DNA from 3 places in the Komagataeibacter sp. NFXK3 genome. Region 2 is predicted to be linked to each of the others. Evidence: predicted binding sites of a transcription regulator. Region 2 holds the regulator's gene; each other region holds the start of a gene.
What was found. The regulator LexA, encoded in region 2, represses DNA repair genes until DNA is damaged. The targets are predictions, from matches to a motif close to TGTTCTANNTANGTTC.
Positions count from the first base shown of each region.

Region 1: a site for LexA is predicted at 3,280-3,295, ahead of OQZ28_RS14215 (ImuA family protein). Genes of this name have one in related genera too.
Region 3: a site for LexA is predicted at 5,261-5,276, ahead of OQZ28_RS16130 (ImuA family protein). Genes of this name have one in related genera too.

Region 1 covers NZ_JAPIVJ010000015.1:35,456-42,876, reverse strand. Annotated here, with positions in the region: gene OQZ28_RS14230 (error-prone DNA polymerase) at 1-819, opposite strand, end outside; gene OQZ28_RS14225 (hypothetical protein) at 823-1,056, opposite strand; gene OQZ28_RS14220 (Y-family DNA polymerase) at 1,056-2,489, opposite strand; gene OQZ28_RS14215 (ImuA family protein) at 2,470-3,261, opposite strand; gene OQZ28_RS14210 (hypothetical protein) at 3,375-3,671, opposite strand; gene OQZ28_RS14205 (ParA family protein) at 3,668-4,330, opposite strand; gene OQZ28_RS14200 (hypothetical protein) at 4,678-4,800, opposite strand; gene OQZ28_RS14195 (phosphoadenosine phosphosulfate reductase domain-containing protein) at 5,173-6,144, shown strand; gene OQZ28_RS14190 (hypothetical protein) at 6,342-6,602, shown strand; gene OQZ28_RS14185 (DEAD/DEAH box helicase family protein) at 6,717-7,421, shown strand, end outside.
Region 2 covers NZ_JAPIVJ010000005.1:51,731-59,151, forward strand. Annotated here, with positions in the region: gene OQZ28_RS07060 (adenosylmethionine--8-amino-7-oxononanoate transaminase) at 1-676, opposite strand, end outside; gene OQZ28_RS07065 (aminotransferase class I/II-fold pyridoxal phosphate-dependent enzyme) at 738-1,931, shown strand; gene OQZ28_RS07070 (alpha/beta fold hydrolase) at 1,928-2,578, shown strand; gene bioD (dethiobiotin synthase) at 2,575-3,972, shown strand; gene lexA (transcriptional repressor LexA) at 4,036-4,707, opposite strand; gene OQZ28_RS07085 (molybdopterin molybdotransferase MoeA) at 4,825-6,033, opposite strand; gene rpmG (50S ribosomal protein L33) at 6,194-6,361, shown strand; gene OQZ28_RS07095 (FtsB family cell division protein) at 6,443-6,772, opposite strand; gene eno (phosphopyruvate hydratase) at 6,834-7,421, opposite strand, start outside.
Region 3 covers NZ_JAPIVJ010000028.1:2,426-9,846, forward strand. Annotated here, with positions in the region: gene OQZ28_RS16110 (ATP-dependent nuclease) at 1-1,525, opposite strand, end outside; gene OQZ28_RS16115 (oleate hydratase) at 1,758-3,503, opposite strand; gene OQZ28_RS16120 (SOS response-associated peptidase) at 3,629-4,276, opposite strand; gene OQZ28_RS16125 (YoaK family protein) at 4,276-5,037, opposite strand; gene OQZ28_RS16130 (ImuA family protein) at 5,321-6,115, shown strand; gene OQZ28_RS16135 (DNA polymerase Y family protein) at 6,000-7,421, shown strand, end outside.

The sequences.
Region 1 (7,421 bases), on a different contig from region 2:
CGTTCTCTCGGTTTCGGTCGGATACTGATAGGTGAGGTCATCCAGACTAAACGTGCAGGCCTCGGCAATTCGCCGCGTGTTGGCTAGAGCATCCGGAAAGGCGGCGAACAGGCGTTCCTGTTCTTCAGGGGCTTTCAGATGGCGATCGGCGTGGACATGACGGCGGTTGCCAAGATCATCGACGGTACAGCCTTCCCGGATCGCCGTGACGACGTCCTGAAGAACGTGCCGGCGCGCATCGTGGTAAAGAACATCTCCTGTCACAACACAGGCCAGACCGCGCGCTGTGCAGAAGCCCGCGAGCGCGTGAAGCCGCGCCAGATCTCCCGGCTGCCTGAGCACCGTCAGCGCGACAAACCGGGTCTCTTCTTCGCCTGCCCTTTGTCCGGGCAGATCCAGCAGGCTCTGAACGTGCCCGGGAAGTGCTGCCAGATCCTCGGGCGGCAACAGGATCAGGAGGAGATCCGGTGCCGCTCCGATGAGATCCTCCCAGCCCAGAAGGAAGACTTCCCGCTCGCCCCGGTGATGGCCAAGGGTCAGAAGCTGGCACAGACCCGCCCAGCCGGCACGGTTTCGGGGATAGGCCAGGAGCGCACTGCCGTCACGTAGAGCCAGACGGCATCCGGGTAGAAGACGAAGACCGGCCTCGCGCGCCGCCAGATGGGCGCGGATCACTCCGGCCACAGTGTTCCAGTCGGTCAGACCGATTGTTTCATAGCCCAGGGCTTTCGCCTGAAAGATCAGTTCATCCGGCTGGCTGCCCGAGCGCAGGAACGAAAACGAGGACGTGACCTGCAATTCGACATAAGGCGCGCTCATGATCTAGCGGCGGTGGGGATGCGGGTGTCGGCTGCTATCAGGCGCGTTGCTGGTGGGAGCGCGCATCACGACAAATCCGGATCGTTCGAGATAGGCGACCAGACGCTCGGCCACCAGATGGGCCATCAGCTCGGCGGCGTCATGCGTGCGCCTGCGTCCATCGTAACACAACGCGTGCATCAGGACTTCGGCCACATCCGAGGTGCTGGCCGGGATCAGATCATCGCGGGAGTCCATCAGAAGCCCCCCTGTAGAAACCAGTCGCCCGAACCGGACCAGGCATGGGCTTCGTCGCCTTTGCGAAACAGCCACAGGCGCAGGCCGGTCGTGGTCTCGACCTGCCAGTAGTCGCGGATCGCGCCGTAACTTTCGGACGTCTGCCACCATTCTCCCAGCAGACGTTCGGGGCCATCGGCGGCCGCAATGCGATGTGTCTGCCGCTTGAGGACGAACTGGCGGGGCGCACCGTCCGGAAGCAGGGCAGTCACCTGCACCCGGACGGGCAGATCGAACACAATGTTCGGCCGCGCCCAGAGCATCTGGCTCGCGAGAGGCGGTTTTGCCATGTCGCCTGGAGAAACGCGAGACTGTCCGTCTTCCGGCCAGGCGGAAAACCGAGGCGCGAGCTGGTGGACAGAAACAATCCCCGGACGGTTCAGCAGCCGGTCGATCAGAGTGGCCGGGAGAGCGTGCTCCGAGGATGCCCCGACGTCCGGCAGGACTGACCGCTCAGGTCCCGCTTCCAGCGGTTCGTTCGCGCTGACAGTCAGGATGACGGTTTCAATTCCGAACTCGGGCGCGATCTGCGGGATCTGGTCCTTCAGCAGGCGCGTCAGACGCGGCACGTCAGCCGTCGGATCGGACGTCCCCACGCGGACGGCCTGGATGGATCCGTCCACGCGCACACAGAGAAAGTCGAGCTGCCGCGCCCCCTCCCCTCGCGCCGTCAGCTTTTCGCAGACAACCGGCACAAGGGCAGCAATCACCGTGGCAATGGCCTCCGGTGTGCTGATCGGCTCGACCAGAGACCGGGTCAGGGAAATCCGGTCCACAGGTTGAAACACGCTGAGCGGGCTGGCCTGCCGTCCCAGAGCGTCATCAAGACAGCTCAGAAGCTCTGCGCCAAAACGCTTGGCCAGAGGCGCGCGAGGGAGGTCTGCAAGGGCGCCAATCGTGTTCAGTCCAAGTCGGGTGAGGCTGGAGAGTGTCTTCTCGGGTAAGGGAAGTGCTGAACAGGGCAACGGGTGCAGCGCCTGTTTCTGCTGACCGGGAGGCACGAGACAGATCTGGTCGATCCCCGAACGGGCCAGAGCGCGTGAGGCAGCGGCGGTATCGCTCAGTGCTACGGAGCAGGAATGCCCCCTCGCCTTCAGGCGGTCCCTGACGAGATCCAGCATGGCCGCCTCGCCGCCGTAAAGATGGGCGCATCCGGTGGTGTCGCTGTAGAGACCGTCCGGAGCGTCGAGCGCAGGCAGCGGCGACAGCCAGATCAGCCAGGAGCACAGATCTGTCAGCGCGGCCCTCTGTGCGTCGGCGTCCTCTTCTGCGGTCAGAAGATCCGGCACCAGGGAGCGGGCCTGCGCTAGCGGCATTCCGGGTGTCAGTCCGGCTGCGAGCGCAGCCGGACTGACACCAGTGACGATCTGACGGTTATGCGCTGGCGCGTGCACGATCAGGGGCCTGTCGGGCGGGAAGTCTTCCGAGCGGGAGAGCTGAAGGCGCTCGGTGCGCCAGAAGGGCATCCAGAGAGCGAGAAAGCGGCGCATGATCGGTGCAGTCGAGGATCCAGTGAGCAGGGCGGCCTCCCCTCACCCGCAGCAGCGCGGCAGAAAGGCGTCGGGAACCGGGAAGCGGCATGGCCAGTCCCGGAAAAAATCGTGGTGATGAGGGATGAGAGAGGATCCGCCAGCGCGTGGCGCACGCGCAGGGATCTTTCCCGGGAGCGCGCGCGAGCAGTGCAAAGCGCAGGAAGAAGCCTGTGTTGCCACTCGCTTCCACTGCCAGATTGAGGCGACGGATTTCCTTAAGGGTTGGAACTTGGCTGCCAGTGATGACGGCCAATGCGCGCTCTGGTCCGCGCAACACGTCTTCGGCGACAGCGAGCAGGCTGGCGGGATCCGTTTCAATGCAGACCAGAGTATCTGGAGACAGACCGCACTGATGCAGTCCCCAAGCATTCAGTGCGGCAGGCGTATCGCTGATCCAGAAGACCGGCCCCCTGCCCTTTTGCAGGATGGGCAGCAGCATGGCGAGACTGGCCCCGATCTCCAGAGGATCAGAAATCAGAAAGTCATGCAGGCTGCCGGTCTTGAGACCGCCGCCGAGATGGGCATCGACGGCAGAATGTCCGGTGGCGAGTGTGTCACTACGGGAGTGAGACAGGTCTCGACGCTCCAGGCGTCGGACCTGCTCGCGCAGTCGCGCCAGGGCGTCCGTTGTCATCTATGTTCTCCTTAACGAGAACATAAAGAGAACAAGTCTAATTCCATTGCAAGCGTTTTTAGGGTTATCCGGTAAAATATATTACCCGGTTACTTATAAAACCGGGTAAACAATCAAACCGGATTATTCTCTTTATACAGCTTCCAAGCTTCTTCTATGACGACGCCTTGGGTAACGCCTCGCCTAGTCGCCTCCTTAGCGATTTCGTCGGAAACATCGGGAAATACCTTAGCGTGCAGTTGTCCTGTTCGAGGGCTGGGTAGGCGTCCTCTACGTTTTGCAGGTTCTCTGGCTATGAAGCCATGATCCGCAGCGACGCGATCAACTCGTTCGACGGCGGAGGCCGATGCGACTTTTTCTCGCGACCGGAGCTTTCCTACATCAATCGCAAAAGGCTTCTTCTCGGTCATTCTGCCGCTCCTGTAAGGCGTCGGTACACAGCTTGTGCAAAGCCATCGGCGTTTTCGATCGCTGCCACCATGTTACCTTGTGGTGGGATTGAGTGCAGATCTCCACCGAACTCGAAAAGAGCGGAAAACGCAGCACGCTCCATTAGAGGGGGCGTTATCACGTCCACGCCTGACTCCCTAAGTGAAGCTTCAATACCTGAATGCTGTTTGGAGCGAATTGCCCGCGTCATTGTGAAAACAACTGAGTGAGGAATCTTACGCCCTAAAGACTCTTCTTCCTCTGCTACTAGAGCAAGGGCTCTCGCTCCTATTGTCGCGTCTAATGTGGTTCCTCGCATGGGGGTCAACACCAAATCAGCTTGAGAAATTGCGCGCGACACCAATCTCGACGCGACGCCTTCCAAATCGACAATGACGATTTTCCCGTCAGCGTCGTGCCTTTTGATCGTCTTTATAATGTCGCTTTCAGAGACCTTCGTTATCAGGCTGATTCTCGGCGGTCTTGGCGCGCGGTCAGCCCATAAAGTCAACGCTTCGTTCGGGTCGCAGTCTAATAGAGTCACCTCTGCGCCATAGTGTGCAAGCTGGGTCCCCAAGATGACAGCTGTAGTCGATTTTCCAGCGCCTCCTTTGGGGGACGCGATAGCGATGACAGGCATTGTGTTCTCCGCTCAAAGAAGCCGTGCTGACCTACGTTGGTAGTGCCGCTGTGTAGTTTAGTAAACCGGATAAATGTTAAAACCGGATTAAAAAATATATCCGGTAATCACTATAACCGGATAATATTTTATAGGAGCCCAATAAGAGTGTTCCAACTTATCCTTCTACTGGCGGCTTCTGAAGCGGGATTAAGGCACAAAACCGGATATGAACAAAAACCCGGTAATAATTTAAACCTGATAAAGAAATAAACCGGATAAAAGGAGAGCAGGGTAGGAAAGGGCTGACTGGAAGCCGCCCAGCCCGCAACAGGTGGGTCAACGCGTGTCCTCGCCATGCTCGCCGGCTACGCCGTCTGCGCGTGGCTGCGGGCCGCGTTGATCCTGCCGCTGCGCGGCACTGTTGCAGTCTGAACAGCCCCCAGCCGGACGCGACGATGTTCAAAAACCAGAAATGGATCGAGCATCATGCGCCGTCATTACCTTCCTTATGTCCCAACACCACGCGGTCGGCCGCCCATGCGGTGGACCGATACGCAGGAGCCTGTGTCCTGCCGCAAATGCAATGAGCACTGGGCTGGCGGTGATCCGGCCCTGACGATCCCGTGTACGGGCTGCAACGCGCCGGCGCATGAGCCCTGCCGTCGCAGTGCGGGGGGCAATGAGCGGGTGTGTGCGTGCCGGGATGAGGCGGCAACCCAGCTTGGACTCCTCTCACGCTGCGACGGCCTGAGCTGGGACAACCGGCACGTCAAGCCGCTTCTCCTGCGGGACGCTCCGATCGCCAGTGCCCTGATGTGCCGCTCTGTCCGGACAGGTGCCCCGGTCAGCAGGTTCGTGTCATGACGCCGGATCTGACGTCGTATGACAGCATCATCGTGGCCGTGTCGGGCGGCAAAGACGGCCTCGCCTGCCTTTTCGCCCTCCTTGAAGGCGGTGCCCCGACGGACCGCCTGGAACTGTGGCACCACGAGGTGGACGGGCAGGGGCCGTCCTTCATGGACTGGCCCTCCACAAGCCCCTATGTGAGCGCCCTGGCGCGGGACTTCGGCCTGCCGCTCTATCGCTCCTGGCGCGAGGGCGGCTTCGAGCGGGAGATGCTCCGCAAGGACGCACCGACAGCCCCTGTCCTTTTCGAAAGCCCTGAGGGTCTGATCCGCACAGGCGGGCAGGGGCCGAACGGGACGCGCCTGCGGTTTCCCCAGGTCTCCGCCAGCCTGACGACACGCTGGTGCTCCGGTGTCACCAAGATCGACGTCGCCGACCGCGCCCTACGCGGCCAGGACCGCTTCCTGAACTGCCGCACCCTGTTCGTGACCGGTGAGCGCGCCGAGGAAAGCCCAAACCGTGCCCGTTATGCCGCTTTTGAGCCGCACCGCACGGATACGCGGCACGGCACGCGACGTCGCCGTCACGTCGATCACTGGCGGCCCGTTCACCAGTGGAGCGAGGCGCAGGTCTGGGACAGCCTGAAACGCTGGAAGGTGATGCCGGCGCTGCCATACCGCATCGGCTTCTCCAGACTGTCCTGTGCCACCTGTATTTTTGGCGATGCGCGGCAGTTTGCAACGATCCGCTGGCTCGATCCTGCCCGCTTTGAACGTCTCGTGCAGTACGAGCAGCAGTTTGGCTGCACGATCAAGCGCACAGTGTCGCTGGAGCAGATCGCCGAGCAGGGCAGGCCGTATGCCGCCGCCCTGGCAGCGCCCGAGCTGGCCCGCGCGTGCCTCTCGGCGCGTCCGATCCCGACTGTCTTCACACCAGCCTGGGAGACCCCGGCCGGAGCGTTCGGGCAGGGCGGGGGGCCAACCTGAAAAAAAGAAGAAAAAACAGAAGGTTGAAAAAGAAGAAGAGGGGAGGGGGGCAGCACAGGCCAGCCCGCCCTGCAAGAGGTGGGTCCGTCCGTGTCCTCGCTGCGCTGCGGGCCGGGCGGTCCCGACGCTGTGCGTCGCTCTGGCAGGCCGCACTGTCCTGCGCTCGCCGGAGAGGGTCAGGAAAGGAAATAAAGACAATGTCAGACACCCTCGAACGCCCCGCACAGGCGCACGCCTTCGATCTGAAACAGGCCCACGAAGAGGGCTGGACGATCCTCGAAGGCTGCGGACCCGACAATGACGAGACGCATCTGGTGGGTCTGCATTGCAGCGATCCTCAGGCCTGGTGGCGCGTGGCGAGGCAGGCAGGCGAGGGTTCGGCCTACCACCGTGAGGCGCTGTCCCGCCTGTCCGAGAACGAGCGCGAGCAGATCCGCCTGCGCTTTGGTCCCCTCTGACCCCGCGCTGATCCGGGAGGCCTGACGCCTCTCTCCCCGAACTGATCCTGTTTTCCGGCCCCCCGGTCTGCCTCCGCGCAGTACCGGGCGCTGCCGCTTGTCCGGAGTTTTTCCATGTCCATGTCCCAACTGAGCTTTTTCGATACCTCAGCACTCGGCGGCAGCCAGTCCAATCTCTACTGGGGTGATCTTCCCGGAGACCGCGCCCTTGAGGAAGCCGCCGCTGCGGTTCGACAGGCGACACAGGCCCCGGCTCCGATCCCCGCCGTCCTGCCGAAAGTGGATTTCGTCCTGAGCGGAACGCGTGGCCTCGCCCAGGGCTGGAAAGAGCGCGCCCGCGACAATCTGGCAGCGATCCGCCTTCTGGCCACACTGGAAGCGGAAGACCGCAACGCCAGCGCGGAAGAGCAGGCCGTGCTCGCCCGTTTCACAGGGTTCGGGGCCGGAGAGCTGGCCAACAGCCTGTTCCCGCGTGCCGGAGAGACCTTCCGTGCCGGTTGGGAAGAGATCGGCAGCCAGCTTGAAGCCCTGACCAGCCAGCAGGAGCGAGCGGGTCTGGCACGGGCCACGCAGTACGCCCACTACACGCCCGAACTGATCGTTCATGCGATGTGGGATCTGGTGGCCCAGATGGGGTTCCGGGGCGGCCGTGCGCTGGAACCGGGCTGTGGCACCGGGCTTTTCATGGCAAGCGTGCCCCCGAAGCTGGCCCCGAAAACCGCTTGGACGGCGATCGAGAACGACCCGCTGACGGCCCGCATCACGCGCAAGCTGTTTCCGAACCAGTGGGTCCGCGCTGAAGATTTTACGACAGCCAAG
Region 2 (7,421 bases):
GGGTGCGCAGCACTTCGGGGGCATGGAACAGCATGCCGCCTGCGCCCTGCGCCAGGGGTTCGGTAATGATGGCGGCAATGCTGCCTGCGTTTTGTGCCAGCAGGGCATCAAGGGCTGCGGTGCTTGCGGCATCGACCGGCAGGTCGGCGATAAAATGCGTGGGCAGCGCACTGTTATAAAGGCTGTGCATGCCTTCCTCCGGGTCGCACACGGCCATGGTGGCGATGGTATCGCCATGGTAGCCGCCGCGAAAGGCCAGCAGCTTCGTGCGCCCGGTCTGGCCCCGGTTGAGCCAGTACTGGATGGCCATCTTCATGGCCACCTCGACCGCGACCGAGCCGGAATCCGTAAAGAATACCCGCTCCAGGTCGCCGGGCAGCAGGGCGGCAAGGCGGCCTGCCAGCGTCAGGGCCGGTTCATTGACCAGGCCGCCAAACATGACATGGGGCATGCGCTCAAGCTGGGCCGCCACCGCGTGGCGGATATGGGGGTGGTTGTAGCCGTGGCAGGCGGTCCACCACGAGGCGATGCCATCCAGCAGTTCCGTGCCATCGGCCAGCGTGATGGTGCAGCCCTGCGTGCGCGTGGCGGGCAGCGGGGGCAGGGCGGTCTGCATCTGCGCGTAGGGTAGCCAGACATGCTGCATGCCTCGCTCCAGCCATTCAGGTCCACACATGCGCTGTCTCCGTGATATTGCATTGGCGGGATTGACCGGGGCGGCAGGCTCCGGCAGGAGAATGCGCTTCATGGCCTGTTTTGACACCCTTTTCCAGACCGCGCTCGACCAGATGGCGCAGCGCCATATCCGTCGCGTGCTGCGCCCCGTGCGCCATAGCGGGCCGGTCACCGTTATCCGTGACGGGCGTGCACTGGTCAATTTCTCATCCAATGATTACCTCGGCCTGTCACATCACCCGGCCCTCGCCGCCCGTGCGGCGCAGTGGCTGCATGAGGATGGAACAGGTGCAGGCGCCTCGCGGCTGGTGACCGGCACCACTGCGCGGCACATGGCGGTGGAAACGCGCCTCGCCGCCTTCAAGGGCGCCGAGGCGGCACTGCTGCTGGCCAGCGGGTGGCAGGCCAATGCATCGGTGCTGGCGGCCATATTGCGGCTGGCAGGCGAGCAGGGCGCCCCCCCGCTGGTATTTGCCGACCGGCTGAACCATGCCAGCCTGCACCACGGCTGCATGGCGGCGGGCGTGCGGCAGATCCGCTTTCGGCACAACGACCTTGACCATCTGGAAAGCCTGCTGCTGCGCCACGCCAATGATCCGGGCCTGCGGGTCATCGTGACGGAAAGCGTGTTCAGCATGGATGGCGACCGCACCGACATCGCCCGCCTTGGCGCACTGGCGCGGGAACACGGCGCTTTCACCTACGTGGATGAAGCCCATGCCACCGGCGTGCTCGGCCCGCAGGGGCGTGGCCTGTGCGCGGGGCATGAGATCGATCTGGTCATGGGCACGTTCAGCAAGGCGCTGGGCGGGTTTGGCGCGTTCGTAACCGGCTCGCGCGCGTTGTGTGATTGGCTGGTCAATGCCTGCTCGGGCTTCGTGTTCACCACCGCCCCGCCACCTGCCATGCTTGGCGCGATGGATGCAGCCCTTGAATGCGTGCCCCATCTGGATGCAGAGCGTGCCCGCCTGGCCCGCAATGCCGCCCATATCCGCGATGTGGTGCGCCGTTGCGGCCTGTCGCCCGAACCCTCGACCACGCAGATCGTGCCGATCATGCTCGGTGATGCCGCCCGTGCGCTGCGCTTTGCCGCAAGCCTTGAGGCGCAGGGCCTGCTTGCCGCCGCCATACGCCCGCCCACGGTGCCGCCCAATGGCAGCCGCATCCGGCTTGCGCTGAGTGCGGCCCATACCGATGCCATGATCGACCAGCTTGCCACCGCCATTCCGCTGGCCCTGCAACAGAGTGCGGCATGAGCGCCACCTCGCCTGTAGCCTTCGTGCATGGCTGGGCGTTCGACCCGACCTTCTGGGCCGCGACCCGCGCGGCCCTTGGCATGGCACGGACGCGTGGCCTCGACTTCGGCTTCTTTGCTCCCCACGCCCATATGGAACTGCCACAGGAGCCCTATATCGGAGTCGGGCACTCACTGGGCACGTTATGGCTTCTGCGCCACCATGGACCGCTGTGCCGGGGGCTGATCCTTATAAACGGCTTCAGCCGGTTCGGGGCCGGACCGGACTTTCCAGCCGGGATCGGCCGGCGCGTGATTGAACGCATGCGCCAGGGGCTGCTGCGTGCGCCGCAGGGATTGCTGCACAGCTTCCGCCTGCGCGCGGGCATTGATGAGCCAGTGCCTGAACCGATCCAGCGCGACCGGCTTGAAACCGGGCTCGAGGCCCTGATGGACATGGATTGCCGGGCTGACCTCAACCGCACGATATGCCCGGTTCATGTCATGGCGGGCACGCAGGATGCCATTGCGCCCCCCGCGCTGACCGAGGCCTGTTTTCCTGCCCGCTCCCTGCAATGGCTGGAAGGCGGCCATCTGCTTCCGCTCACGCATGCCACGGCCTGCGCGGATGCCATCACCACCATGGCCAGACGGATGATGCCATCATGACGCGCAAGGACAGCATTGCCGCCCGTTTCGATATGGCGCGGCACTACGAGCAGGCGGCCCGCATCCAGCGCATAGCCGCTACCGAACTGGCCCGGCGCATTGCAACTGGCATGCACCCTCATGCCCCGCGCCGTATTCTGGAAATTGGCTGTGGCACCGGCTTCCTGACCCGTGAACTGCGCCGCCTGTTTCCCCATGCCCACATCACCGCCACTGATATTGCGCCGGGCATGCTGCAACGCCTGGCCCGGGGCATGCCTGATGACGGGCAACTTGTGCTGCACCGCATGGATGGCGAAGCGCCAGACCTGACCGGCCCGTTCGACCTGATCTGCTCCAGCCTGGCCATGCAGTGGTTTGCCAACCGCAAGGCGACACTCGCCGTACTGGCCCGCCTGCTGGCGCCGGGGGGGCACATGGCGCTGGCAACCCTGTGCGCGGGCAGCTTTCGCCAATGGCGGGCGGCGTATGACGCCGTAGGCGTGACATGCCCCATGATGGATTACCCACCCTGCGCCACGTTGCAGGCCGAATGGCCCGGTTGTGGCGCGGGCCTGTGGCAAGATACTGAAATCATCGATACGCCAGCGTCCCCACTGGCCTTCGTGCGCGAACTCCGTGCGATTGGCGCGACCCATACGGATAGCCCCCGCACGGATGGCCTGCAGCGCGTACTGGCTGCGGCAGGCGCTGGGGATGCGCCTTTTGCCATGTCGTACCGTGTGGCGTACGGGCAGTTCCATCGTGCGCCATGGCCCGGTGTGTTCGTGACCGGTACGGATACGGATGTGGGCAAGACCGTCGCCTCCGCCGCCCTGGTGCGGGCCTGGAACGCGGCTTACTGGAAGCCCCTGCAAAGCGGCACGGATGATACGCCATCCGACAGCACGAGCCTGCGCCACTTGGCGGGGATTGATGCCACGCGGCTCTATCCGCCCGCAGCAAGTTTCGGGGCCTCGCTCTCGCCTGAGGATGCAGCGCGGCAGGCCCATGCCAGCATCGACCCGGCCCGTATCGCCGTGCCGCATCACGACCCTGCGGCAGGCCCGGTCGTGGTGGAAGGGGCAGGGGGCGTGTTTGTTCCGATTGCGCCTGATTACCTGATGGTCGACCTGATGGCGCGGCTGGCGCTGCCGGTGGTGCTGGTCGCGCGCAGCACGCTGGGCACGATCAACCACACGCTGCTCAGCCTTGCCGCCCTGCGGGCACGGGGCCTGCATGTGGCAGGCGTGATCCTGAACGGGCCGCCCGAACCTGTGGGGCGCGATGCCATCATGCGCCACGGGCAGGTGCGCATTCTGGCGCAGTTCCCGCCCATGACGCCCATGGGGCCGGAAGCGGTGGGGCAACTCGCAGCCCTGCTGCCCCCGTGGCATGACATTATGCAGGCATGAATACGCCGCCTTTTTGAAACGGGGCGGCACCCGGAAACGGGGTGGCTGGCAGTGCGCTAACCGCTAATAGCGCCGGATCAGGCCAGCCAGCGTGCCCTGTATGTACACACGTTCTGCCGGAAAAACCCGGGTTTCATACGCGCTATTGGCCGGGATCAGCGCAATTTCCCTGCCCTGATGGCGGATGCGCTTGAGGGTCACCTCATCGCCATCAATCAGCGCCACCACGATTTCCCCATCGCTTGCGTGGTTCTGCTCACGGATGATGACCATGTCACCATCCAGAATGCCCGCTTCCTCCATCGAGTTGCCCGTTACCTCCAGTGCGTAATGGCTGGCCTTGCCCAGCATGTCGGCGGGCACGGTGATGCGGGTGGTCTCGGGGGTGATGGCCTCGATGGGATTGCCCGCGGCAATGCGCCCCACGAAGGGCACGTCCATTACGGCTGCGATCTGTTCAGGCGCAGGCAGGTCTGGCGCGGGGTGGGGCGAATCGGCAGGGCGGGGCGGCGGCGGATCGATATCGGGCAGGCGCAGGATCTCGAGCGCGCGGGCCCGATGATGCCTGCGGTGCAGGAACCCACGCTCCTCCAGCGCCGAAATGAGGCGATGGATGCCAGACTTGGAGCGCAGGCCGAGCGCATCCTTCATTTCATCGAAGGAGGGTGAAAAGCCCGTCCGGCGCAGGTGGCCATCGATAAACAGCAAAAGCTCATGTTGTTTCCTGGTGAGCATGCCACATGTCCTTTTGCCGTGAGCAGCGCCGCCAATGCGCGAACGCCATGGAACAAATCAAAAACCTGTTCCATGTTCTATATTGGTTCCCCCTGCCGCGTCAACCGGCATTCCGGCCTATGCAAAGACGTGATCGATACGGATCACCTCGCAGGCATCGCCCTTTTGTGCGGCTGGCGCATGGGGCGCGCGCAGCACCAGCGCCTGGCTTTGCGCCAGCACGTGCAGCATGGCCGAATCCTGCATGGGGAAGGGCGTTGCCACCAGGCGGCCCTGTCCGTCATGCGCAAGCGTTGCGCGCAGGTGGTCCATGCGCTGGTCGTTTTCCGGCACGTCGCAGCCCAGAATGGCGTGAACCGGCGGCTCGACGGATTGCGCCAGCCCGGCCATGCGCCGCAGGGCGGGCAGCACGAATACGATGGAACACACGAAAGCCGCAACCGGGTTGCCCGGCAGGCCGATAAAGGGCAGGCGGCCCAGATGGCCCGACATCAGCGGGCGGCCCGGCCGCATGGCAATCTTCCAGAAATCGGTTTTCAGCCCCACCTGTTCCAGCCCGCGGCGCACCAGGTCGTGGCTGCCCACGCTGGCACCGCCTGCGGTCAGCAGCATGTCCACGCCATCAACCATGCGCTCCAGCGTCGCCACATCGGTCATGTCATCGCGCAGCACCGGCAGCATGACCGGCTCGGCGCCCACGGCGCGCAGCAGGGCAGCCAGCATGGGCGTGTTGGAATTGGCAATCTGGCCTGCGCCAATCGGGCTGCCGGGCAGCAGCAGTTCATCGCCGGTGGCGGCAATGGCCACGCGGGGGCGGCGGGTGACCTGTACCCACGCATTGTTGGCCGCCGCCGCCAGGCCCACATCGCGTGCCGAAAGCCTGCGGCCTGGGGGCACAAGCACCTGCTCCGCTGCAAAATCCTGCCCCTTGCGGCGCACATAGGTGCCCGGCGCCAGCGTGTGGGTGGTATGCACGCTGCTGCCCTCGCGCTGCGCATTCTCCTGTATCAGCACGGCATCGGTGCCGGCGGGCATGACGCTGCCGGTAAATATCCGCACGCACTGCCCGGGGCCGACCGTCCCGGTAAGGGGATGGCCCGCAGGGGCCTCGGCAATGCAGGCAAGCGTTGCACCGCCAGCCGAAAGGTCCGCCGCGCGCACGGCATAGCCATCCATGGACGAGACATCGGCTGGCGGGTTGGACAGCCCCGCCGTGATGGGGGCGGCACTGACGCGCCCACAGGCATCGGTCAGGGCCACGACCTCGGCTGGGAGGGGGAAAACCCCCTCCAGAATCCGCTCACGCGCTTGCGCTACACTCAACATCGGGCACGGCACTCCATTTTTTTTGCCATTCTGGGGCGATTCCAGCAGAAATATCGGTCAAGGTGCTTGACCTGAGCCTTGTGTATGCGCATTTTCCGCCAACTTGAACCACTGCTGCACCTGAGTGTTCCAGCAGCGGCGGAGCAGTGCTGAGGATATCATGGCCAAGAGCAACACCATTCAGATCAAACTCGTCTCCACGGCGGACACGGGCTACTTCTATGTGACCAAGAAGAACGCCCGCGCCCAGACCGGCAAGATGGAACTGCGGAAATACGACCCCGTCGCGCGCAAGCACGTGGCCTTCCGCGAAGCGAAGATCAAATAATCTCCCGATTTGCGGAGATGAAAAAAACCCCGGCAGGTTTTCCGCCGGGGTTTTTTTGTATCTGCCGCGTGCCGGGGCCTCTCAGTACAGATGGTCATGCTCCGCGTAGGGCACGACAATCTCATCCGGGCGCGCGAGGTTCTGCATGGAGCGGGCGCGTTCATCGAGCAGGTCGGTGTCGAGCGCGCCTTCCTTGAGGCCACGCACGCGGCGCAGCCACACTTCCTGCTCGGCCGTGGCGTCCTTCTGGGCCGAACGTGCTTCATCAAGCAGGTGCAACTGCGTGGCGTAGCTGTGCAGCCCATGCTCGCCGCGCATGACGTTCCAGCCAAAATAACCCGTCAGCGCGATGAACAGGGCAGGGGGAATGGTCGCGCGCATCACACGCTTCGCGATCTTGACTACCTGCATTCCATCACCCCTTTTCGCATCCCTTGAAGCCGGACGGGCTTAACCCGTCCGGGCCGGCGTGTCACCCGTTCTTGAGAATCGTGCGCCCGGCATAGCGTGCCGCCGTGGCCAGTTCGTTCTCGATCCGGATCAGCTGGTTGTATTTTGCCGTGCGGTCCGAGCGCGACAGCGAGCCGGTCTTGATCTGCCCGCAATTGGTCGCCACGGCCAGGTCGGCGATGGTGCTGTCTTCCGTCTCGCCCGAGCGGTGGCTCATCACGGCCGTATAGCCCGCATGCTGGGCCATCTGCACCGCTTCGAGCGTTTCGCTCAGCGTGCCGATCTGGTTGACCTTGACCAGCAGGGAGTTGGCAACACCCGCCTTGATGCCCCGGCGCAGGCGGTCGGGATTGGTCACGAACAGGTCATCACCCACCAGTTGCAGCTTGTGGCCCAGATTGGCGGTCAGTTCGGCCCAGCCTTCCCAGTCGTCTTCCGCCAGGCCATCCTCGATGGAGATGATGGGGTAGCGGGCGGAAAGATCGGCCAGATAGGCAATCATGCCAGCGGCATCGAGGCTCTTGTCCTCGCCCGCCAGTTCGTAGCGGCCATTTTTATAGAACTCGGTGGCCGCGCAATCGAGGGCGAAGGTCACGTCATCACCCGGCTT
Region 3 (7,421 bases), on a different contig from region 2:
TAAGTGCTTTCAACATGATCGGCCGGTTTTTTGGGATCAGGGCAAGATCATATTCAAATGTTTTTTGCCCATGGAATACACGCACGAGATCATCTTGTAGTTTGAGCATGCATTTAGTCGTGTCCGAAGGGTCGACAGTATCAAATGCCGCCGGATAGAGCGCCACTGTCTTCTCGTCGACTGTAGTGCTCGGATCTGCATCTGTGATTACCGCTACTCTGATCGGTATTGCGTTTTCACCGAACAGCGGCATAAAGCAGTCGAAGTTCAATCCTTCAACGCTAATCAGACTGACTCCATGATTTCTCAAGTCATGTTTGTGGCATTGAGCAAGGACGTTGACCAGTAACAATTCGGCTGCGCCTTCGACAAATAACGCACGTCTGGCAAAGAACAGTTCCGCCCGTGTAACATCCAGATAACGCGCAAGCTTATCACGTTTGCCCTTTTCAAAATTTACCAAACGCGGATGGAATACTGCAGCACAATTGGTACCTGCATCGACCAAGCAGACAACGGACTCAATATCGGCAATACTAGCGAAATTTGGAGAATGGCTCGTGACGAATACTTGAACTAGATTCTCGCCTGCATCGTCCTTATCCAAGCTTGATAAATATCTCAGTAAAACTGCCTGAAGCTGCGGATGTAAATGTGCTTCAGGCTCTTCAATAATTAAGCTGCGAAATGCTGCATCCGGATTTTTTGCTAGTTCGCTCAATACTACAGCCATAAAGATAAGATTATTATAGCCGAGGCCGTTTCGTTCGAGGTCGAAATTGTTAACGACGAGCGATAGGCGGGCGGCCAATTTACCGAAATCAGTACCCGTAAGCCCCACGTCAATTTTCTGCGCCAACACCTTACCTAACATAGTCAGATGCCGACCGGAAATCGCGTCATAAGTATCTTGGATTGGCTTCTGCGTCTTGAGCGTGTCGTCAAGTGTTTTTAGGGCAGTTGCAATTTCGGTTCGCCCAGGTTCGTCTGAGAGTAGATGGAGAAGACGAGAAAGTTGGCTATTACGGCTCGGTCGAAGACCCTGTTCAGCGTCACGTAATGGCTGAAGATAGACACTCCGCAAATTTTCAAGCATTGACGATGTCATCGATGTTTCGTCAAAATCTCCGCACCAGCGGCGAGGTTTCAAACGCCCCGATTTATCGGCATCACCATAGGTTACTCCTATGATCGCCTCGATTTTGCCATCGGCATTCTCACGGAGAGCATGCATGAATTCAGCCTCTTCATCGAGGCTTAAATCTTTGAAAATATATTCAAAGCGAATCTCGTCAGAAATTGTGCCTTCTACAGGTAGGTGAATGTCGTCACTACTAAAACGTGGATACGGGTCGTCGGCCCCAGCAAGTAATGCTCGCAAGGCATCTACTACAGCAGTTTTCCCAATATTATTTGGCCCAACAATGATATTGAGGCCGGGCTGAAACAATAAGGTTGCCTCTTTAATACGTCGGAAATCTTTAATGGTTAATTGTGCTAAAAACACATTCCGTGTCCAAATCATTTATCGTCACATCTTTTCTACCCCAACCTCCGGTCATGCGGTAGTCAGAAAAATACCGACCTTTCTTGCGTGAGTGCCAATGTTCTGCGCCGGAACACTTCTCTCTTCCGAGCCCTCCCTCCTAAAGTCGCGCAAACTTCTATATTACTTTTGTGCATCAACTCAGAATGGCGCTTGTTTCTACCGTAGCTAGAAGAGAGCAGTAATTACGCCTCGGCTTTTGACAATAAAATTATACCAGCCCGTAGCGCTCCAGAAGATCGTCAATCTCGATTCCCTGTGTCAGGTGCCGGATCAGCCCGGATGCTGGCACTTTCTCTCCGTCCCGCAGTTCCGCTGCCGCCTGTAGCAGCATCCGGACATCGAAAATGCCGCCCGACACTTCCGGCACGGCCCGCCTGACGCCGCACAGCGTATAGACCGCCTCCATCGCCGTGCGGACGGAATATTCCGTGGTGAAAACCGTATCGCGTGGCGTCTCGGCGAACTGCCCGAGGAAGGCGAGATTGACACTCCCGTGCGGCACCACGTTCGGCCTGTCCGCCGGTGCACGCGGCATGAACTGCGCCGTGATGAACGGCATCATGCACGGACGCGTCGTCGCCCCTGTCGCTGCCATATCGTCGATCTGATCCACCGGCACGCCCATATGGAACAGCCACTCACGGGTGATTTCCTCCCCCGTGCAGTCCTGCATGGGCTTTTTCACGTAATCGCCAGGCACGTCACTGAACAGACCATAGAGCCAGGCCACCATCTGGCCTTCGGGCTGCCCCTTGAAATGGGGCTGACGGCTGACCACCCAACTCATCAGCCAGGATGAATCCGCGATCGTGACCGGACCACCCGTGATGATTTTCCCCGAATACGGATCACGCCCCGTAATCCGCTTTACAAGCTCCGGAATCCGCGCATCCCGGGTCGTAACGGTTGCCGACAGCCAGCGGGATTTTTTTGTATCGCCACAGAAAATATCCGGGTTACCAAAACCAGCATCCTGCGCGGCGAGGTTGCGCCAGAGCTGCCAGACGCTCCCCTCTCCGATGGTCGTTTCAATCGACGCGGGTGTATGATGGTCGCCCCAGCGTGAATTCTCCACCATGGAACCGTTGGTCACGAACACCAGCTCTGCCGGCCCCAGGTCAACACCGGCGGACGCGCCATTTTCCAGCCAGTCGAGATGGGTCGCAATCTTCCTGCTGCCCGAAACATCAACGACAACATTCGTCACCTTCACACCATGACGGAACACGACGCCCTGATCAGCAAGCCATGTGGCCAGTGGTTGGCTGAGGGATTCCTGCTGGTTATATCGGGTGAACTTCAGCGTATGCAGATCCTTCAAACCGAGAATCTGATGCACGAACCGTGCGAGGTAACGCTTCATCTCAATAGCGCTGTGCCAGGTCTCGAACGCAAACATCGACCGCCAGAACAGCCAGAAGTTCGACGCCATGAAATCGCCGGACAGCACATCCGCGATCGTCTTCCCCGCCAACTCATCCTCATCGGTCAGAATGAGGGCAATAATCTCGCGCCGCGCCTTTCCCGTGAGTGTCAGCCTGTCACGATCGGCGAGGGGCTGCCCACGGTTGCACATGGCGCGGACCGGACTTGTGGACGGATCGGCCTGATTGACCTGCCAGACTTCATCCAGCACTGAAGCATCGGGAATTTCCAGAGAGGGAATGGAACGGTACAGATCCCACAGACACAGGAACTGCTCTTCCATTTCCCGACCGCCACGGATCAGCCAGCCGGTCTCCGCATTCCCCGCTCCGTCCAGCGCGCCACCGTCGTTGTCCGAGGCCTCAAGAATGGTGATGGCTGAAGGCGTCATGCCCGCATCCCGGATGAGGAACGCCGCCGCCGCCATGCCCGCCAGTCCACCGCCCACGATCCATGCTGACCGCCCTTCCATACCCTGCGGTGCTGGAGGGTGAACAAAAGCCTCGTAATTGCTGTGAGCATATCTCATGGCGTATGTCCTTTTTGTGGAAAAGGCTGATGGCGGGAAACCTCTTCAGCCACACAACACCCGATAAGCCGATCTGTCGTTGCGATGTATCAAACGCCACGAACAGGACAGGATGATCCCCTTTCTCAGTCAGCCGGAACCGGGGCCTGCACCCGACACAAGACCCCATCAGGAAGCGGTCGCTGAAGTTCCAGAGCCTCCGCTGCCGGTGCCGTCATCCAGCGCTCCAGCTCATTCGATTGGGTCAGGATTACAGGCATGGCTTTCGGATGGATCGCGCCCACCTCCCGATTGGCGTCCGTGGTCAAAAAACCGAACAGATCATCCGTCGTCTCGCCGTCCGCCAGTTTGCGCACAGACGTCCATCGACACCATATCCCGGCAAAGAAGGCCAGCGGTTCTCCATCATTCCGCGCAAACCACACCGGTCGTGATGTCCCGTCGGGCAGACGCTCCGGCTCGTAGAACGCTGTCAATGGCACCAGACAACGATGTTGCACGCCCTCCCAGCGTTTCCACCATGTCGAGGACGGATTGCGGATGTTAGTTACACCCCGGTCGACCCTGTGTCCCTTCAGGTACCCGGGCGGTGTCGGCAGGCCCCAGCGTGCCATGACCAGTTCACGACCGTTTCCGCCGTTCCGCACGATCGGGGCCATTGTATTCGGGTATATCTCCGGCAGAGGCTGGAGATTGCCCGTCAGATCATCGAGAACCATTGCAATCTCCCGGATCGCTTTCTGGTTCGACGTCATGGCATAGAGATTGCACATCAGGGATGCTTCTCCCCGTAAGCCTGAACCGACGACGGTTCATGTTCCGCCATAGGCTCATGCGACAGCGCGCCCGGCAGGGCAAGACAGGCCAGAAGCCCCGCCAGAGCTAGAAGAAACAGAGCAGACCACCAGCCATACAGAAAGGCGCCGGACACGCCGCCCAGCGTGAAGGACAGCACGATGGCGGCATGCAGCCCCAGGCGCTCGCGCGTACCGGTCCGCCGGGCCGGGTCAACTGGATGGAAAAAGCTCTCCAGCCAGTCCGCCAGTTCCAGCCCCACATCGGTGAGCATTCCCGTCATATGGGTGGTGCGGACACGCGCCCCGGAAATACGTGTGACCGTGGCGTTCTGGAGGCCCATGAGAAAACTCAGCCCGTAGGCCAGCACCGGATCCCGTGGCTGGGCCGAAAACAGAAGATCCACAGCCCCCAGAAGCCCGAGCAGGCAGGCTTCCAGAAGGATGCTCCGTGCGTAGATCGACGGCAGATGACGGCGACGACCTGCATTGACCAGCAGCACCGACATTACCGCGCCAGCGACAAAGGCCAGTATAAGACCACAGCAGGACAGGACCAGTTCCAGATGGCCTTCATGCAGGCCGCTCGCTAGTGCTGAGACATTGCCAGTCATGTTGGCCGAATAATAGCCCACGGCCAGAAAACCAGCGGCGTTCACAGCACCGGCAATGGCCGCCAGCGAGCAGCCCAGACGCCTGTCGATACTGGCGTTACGCCCCGCCCCTTCGTGAACAAGCACCTGTGCCTCCCATCCTGACTGAGCACATGAGGAGACTCCGTGTTCATCGGCTTCCCCCGGACAGCGATCTTTTTTATGAGCAGGATGGTAACAGTCCGTCCCCTTTCCGACAAAATTTCCTGCTTTCAATTTCTTAGGAAGATATCTCTAGGGATTGTGGATTTCCACATGCTGAAAAGGGGTGGTCTCCCTACAGATAAATGTTGACGCTGACAGGTTAACGGAACAAATCAGGAACATATAATCAGGAAATTTGCCTGCGCAAGGAACGTCGAGCCGTGAAATGACTGCTGAAACCCAGAAAAAACCCGGCTTGGAGGCCCTGCGGGCTGCGATCAGCCGTCTCGAAGGGCATAGCGACCGACGCAGAAAGGTAATGCCCTTTGGCGTGCGCGAGATCGATGCGCGTCTGCCCGGCGGCGGTCTGGCGCTGGGCGCTCTGCACGAGGTGGCGGGCGGCGGGAATGACGCCCTGCACAGTGCCGCCGCCGGTCAGTTCTGCGCCGGCATTGCCGCGCGCACGCGTGGCAAGGTGCTGTGGATCGTCACCCGCCAGGATGTGTTCGCCCCTTCCCTGAAACAGGTCGGTCTGTCGGCACGGCGGACCATCTATGTCGAGGCGGGATCGGACGTCGATGTGCTGGCCTGTTTTGAGGAGGGGCTGCGGCATGGCGGCCTTGGGGCCGTTGTGGCCGAGGTGGCGCGTCTGTCCATGACGGCCTCACGTCGTTTGCAGCTGGCGGCCGAGACGTCCGGCTCCCTGGGCATTGCCATCCGGCGCTGGCGACGGCAGACGGATGCCGCGGATTTTGGCCAGCCGACTGCCAGTGTGACCCGATGGCGGGTCTCAGTCCTGCCATCCGTGCCTTTACCGGTTCCCGGCGTCGGAAGACCGCGCTGGCTGCTGGAACTGATCCGCGCCCGTGCGGGCGAATGTGCCGATTTTGAAGTGGAGGCCTGTGATGCCAAAGGAAGGCTCACTCCATGCAGTCCGATCGCGGATCGTCTCTCTTTACCTGCCGTTGTGGCCGACGGATCGGATCAGGAAGCGGCTGGGCAAAGACGCGCCAGCGCCTGAAGTGCCGCTCGCACTGGCCGGGCGTGAAGGACGACGACGAGTTGTCTTGTCGGTCGATCTGGCCGCCCGCAAGCTGGGGCTGCGTCCCGGCACACCAGTCGCCAAGGCCCAGGCGCTGTATCCCGATCTGGTGTTGATGGACGCCGATCCCGAGGGCGACCGTCTTGGACTGGAAAAACTTGCCTTGTGGTTTCAGCACCGGATCGCGCCCATCGTGGCCGTCGATGCGCCGGACGGTCTGGTCCTGGACACGACGGGGGCGGATCACCTGCATGGCGGTGAACTCCCCATGCTCAAGGACATGGTTCATCGCATGGCGGGCGCCGGCTTTCGGGCAAAAGCTGTGGTGGCGGACACGTGGGGCGCTGCGCACGCCATCGCCCGCTATAGTCGGGCACCGATTGCCGTTGTGCCCTCAGGCGGAACAGCCTCTGCTCTGGCCGATCTCCCGGTTGAAGCACTGCGTCTGCCAGACACGATCATCGACGGACTGGCCACGCTGGGTGTGTCCCGCATCGGGCCGCTGGCCGCCATGCCTCGCGCCCCTCTGGCCTTGCGGTTCGGTCCCGATATCGCCCGCAGACTGGATCAGGCTTTTGGCCGCATGGGGGAGGCCATCGTGCCAGTCCGCCCTGTCGATCCGATGGAGGTCAGCCGGAACTTCGCCGAACCCATCGGCACGGCCGAGACCATCGCCAAATATATCGGCAGGCTGGTGCCGCTGCTCTGCCAGGGGCTGGACGAACGTGGACAGGGCGTGCGCCGTCTCGACCTGCTGCTGCATCGCGTGGACAGCCGCACCGAGGCGATCCGGGTGGCCACGGCCATGCCGGTGCGGGACATAAAACGCCTGACCCGGTTGCTATGCGAGAAGATCGAAAACATTGATCCAGGGTTCGGCATTGAGCGCATGGTGCTGATCGCCTCCCTGGCGGAACCCATGGACCGGCGGCAGACGGTCTCTTCCCTGATCGCCGAGCAAGAGGCCGATGTGTCCGACCTGATCGACACGCTGGCCAACCGTGTCGGCACGCAGGCGCTCTATCGCTTTGCCCCGGTGGAAAGCGACCTGCCCGAACGCTCTTTCTGCCGGGTGCCCGCTCTGGCCCCCGAGGAGGCAAAGGACTGGCCTGAGCACTGGCCGCGTCCGACACGCCTGCTGGCGCGGCCCGAACCCGTGCAGGCCATGGCGGAACTGCCGGATCAGCCACCGCTGTTCTTCATCTGGCGGGGCGTGCGACGGAAAGTGAAATGCGCCGACGGGCCGGAGCGTGTCTTTGGCGAATGGTGGAAGAATGATGCCGAA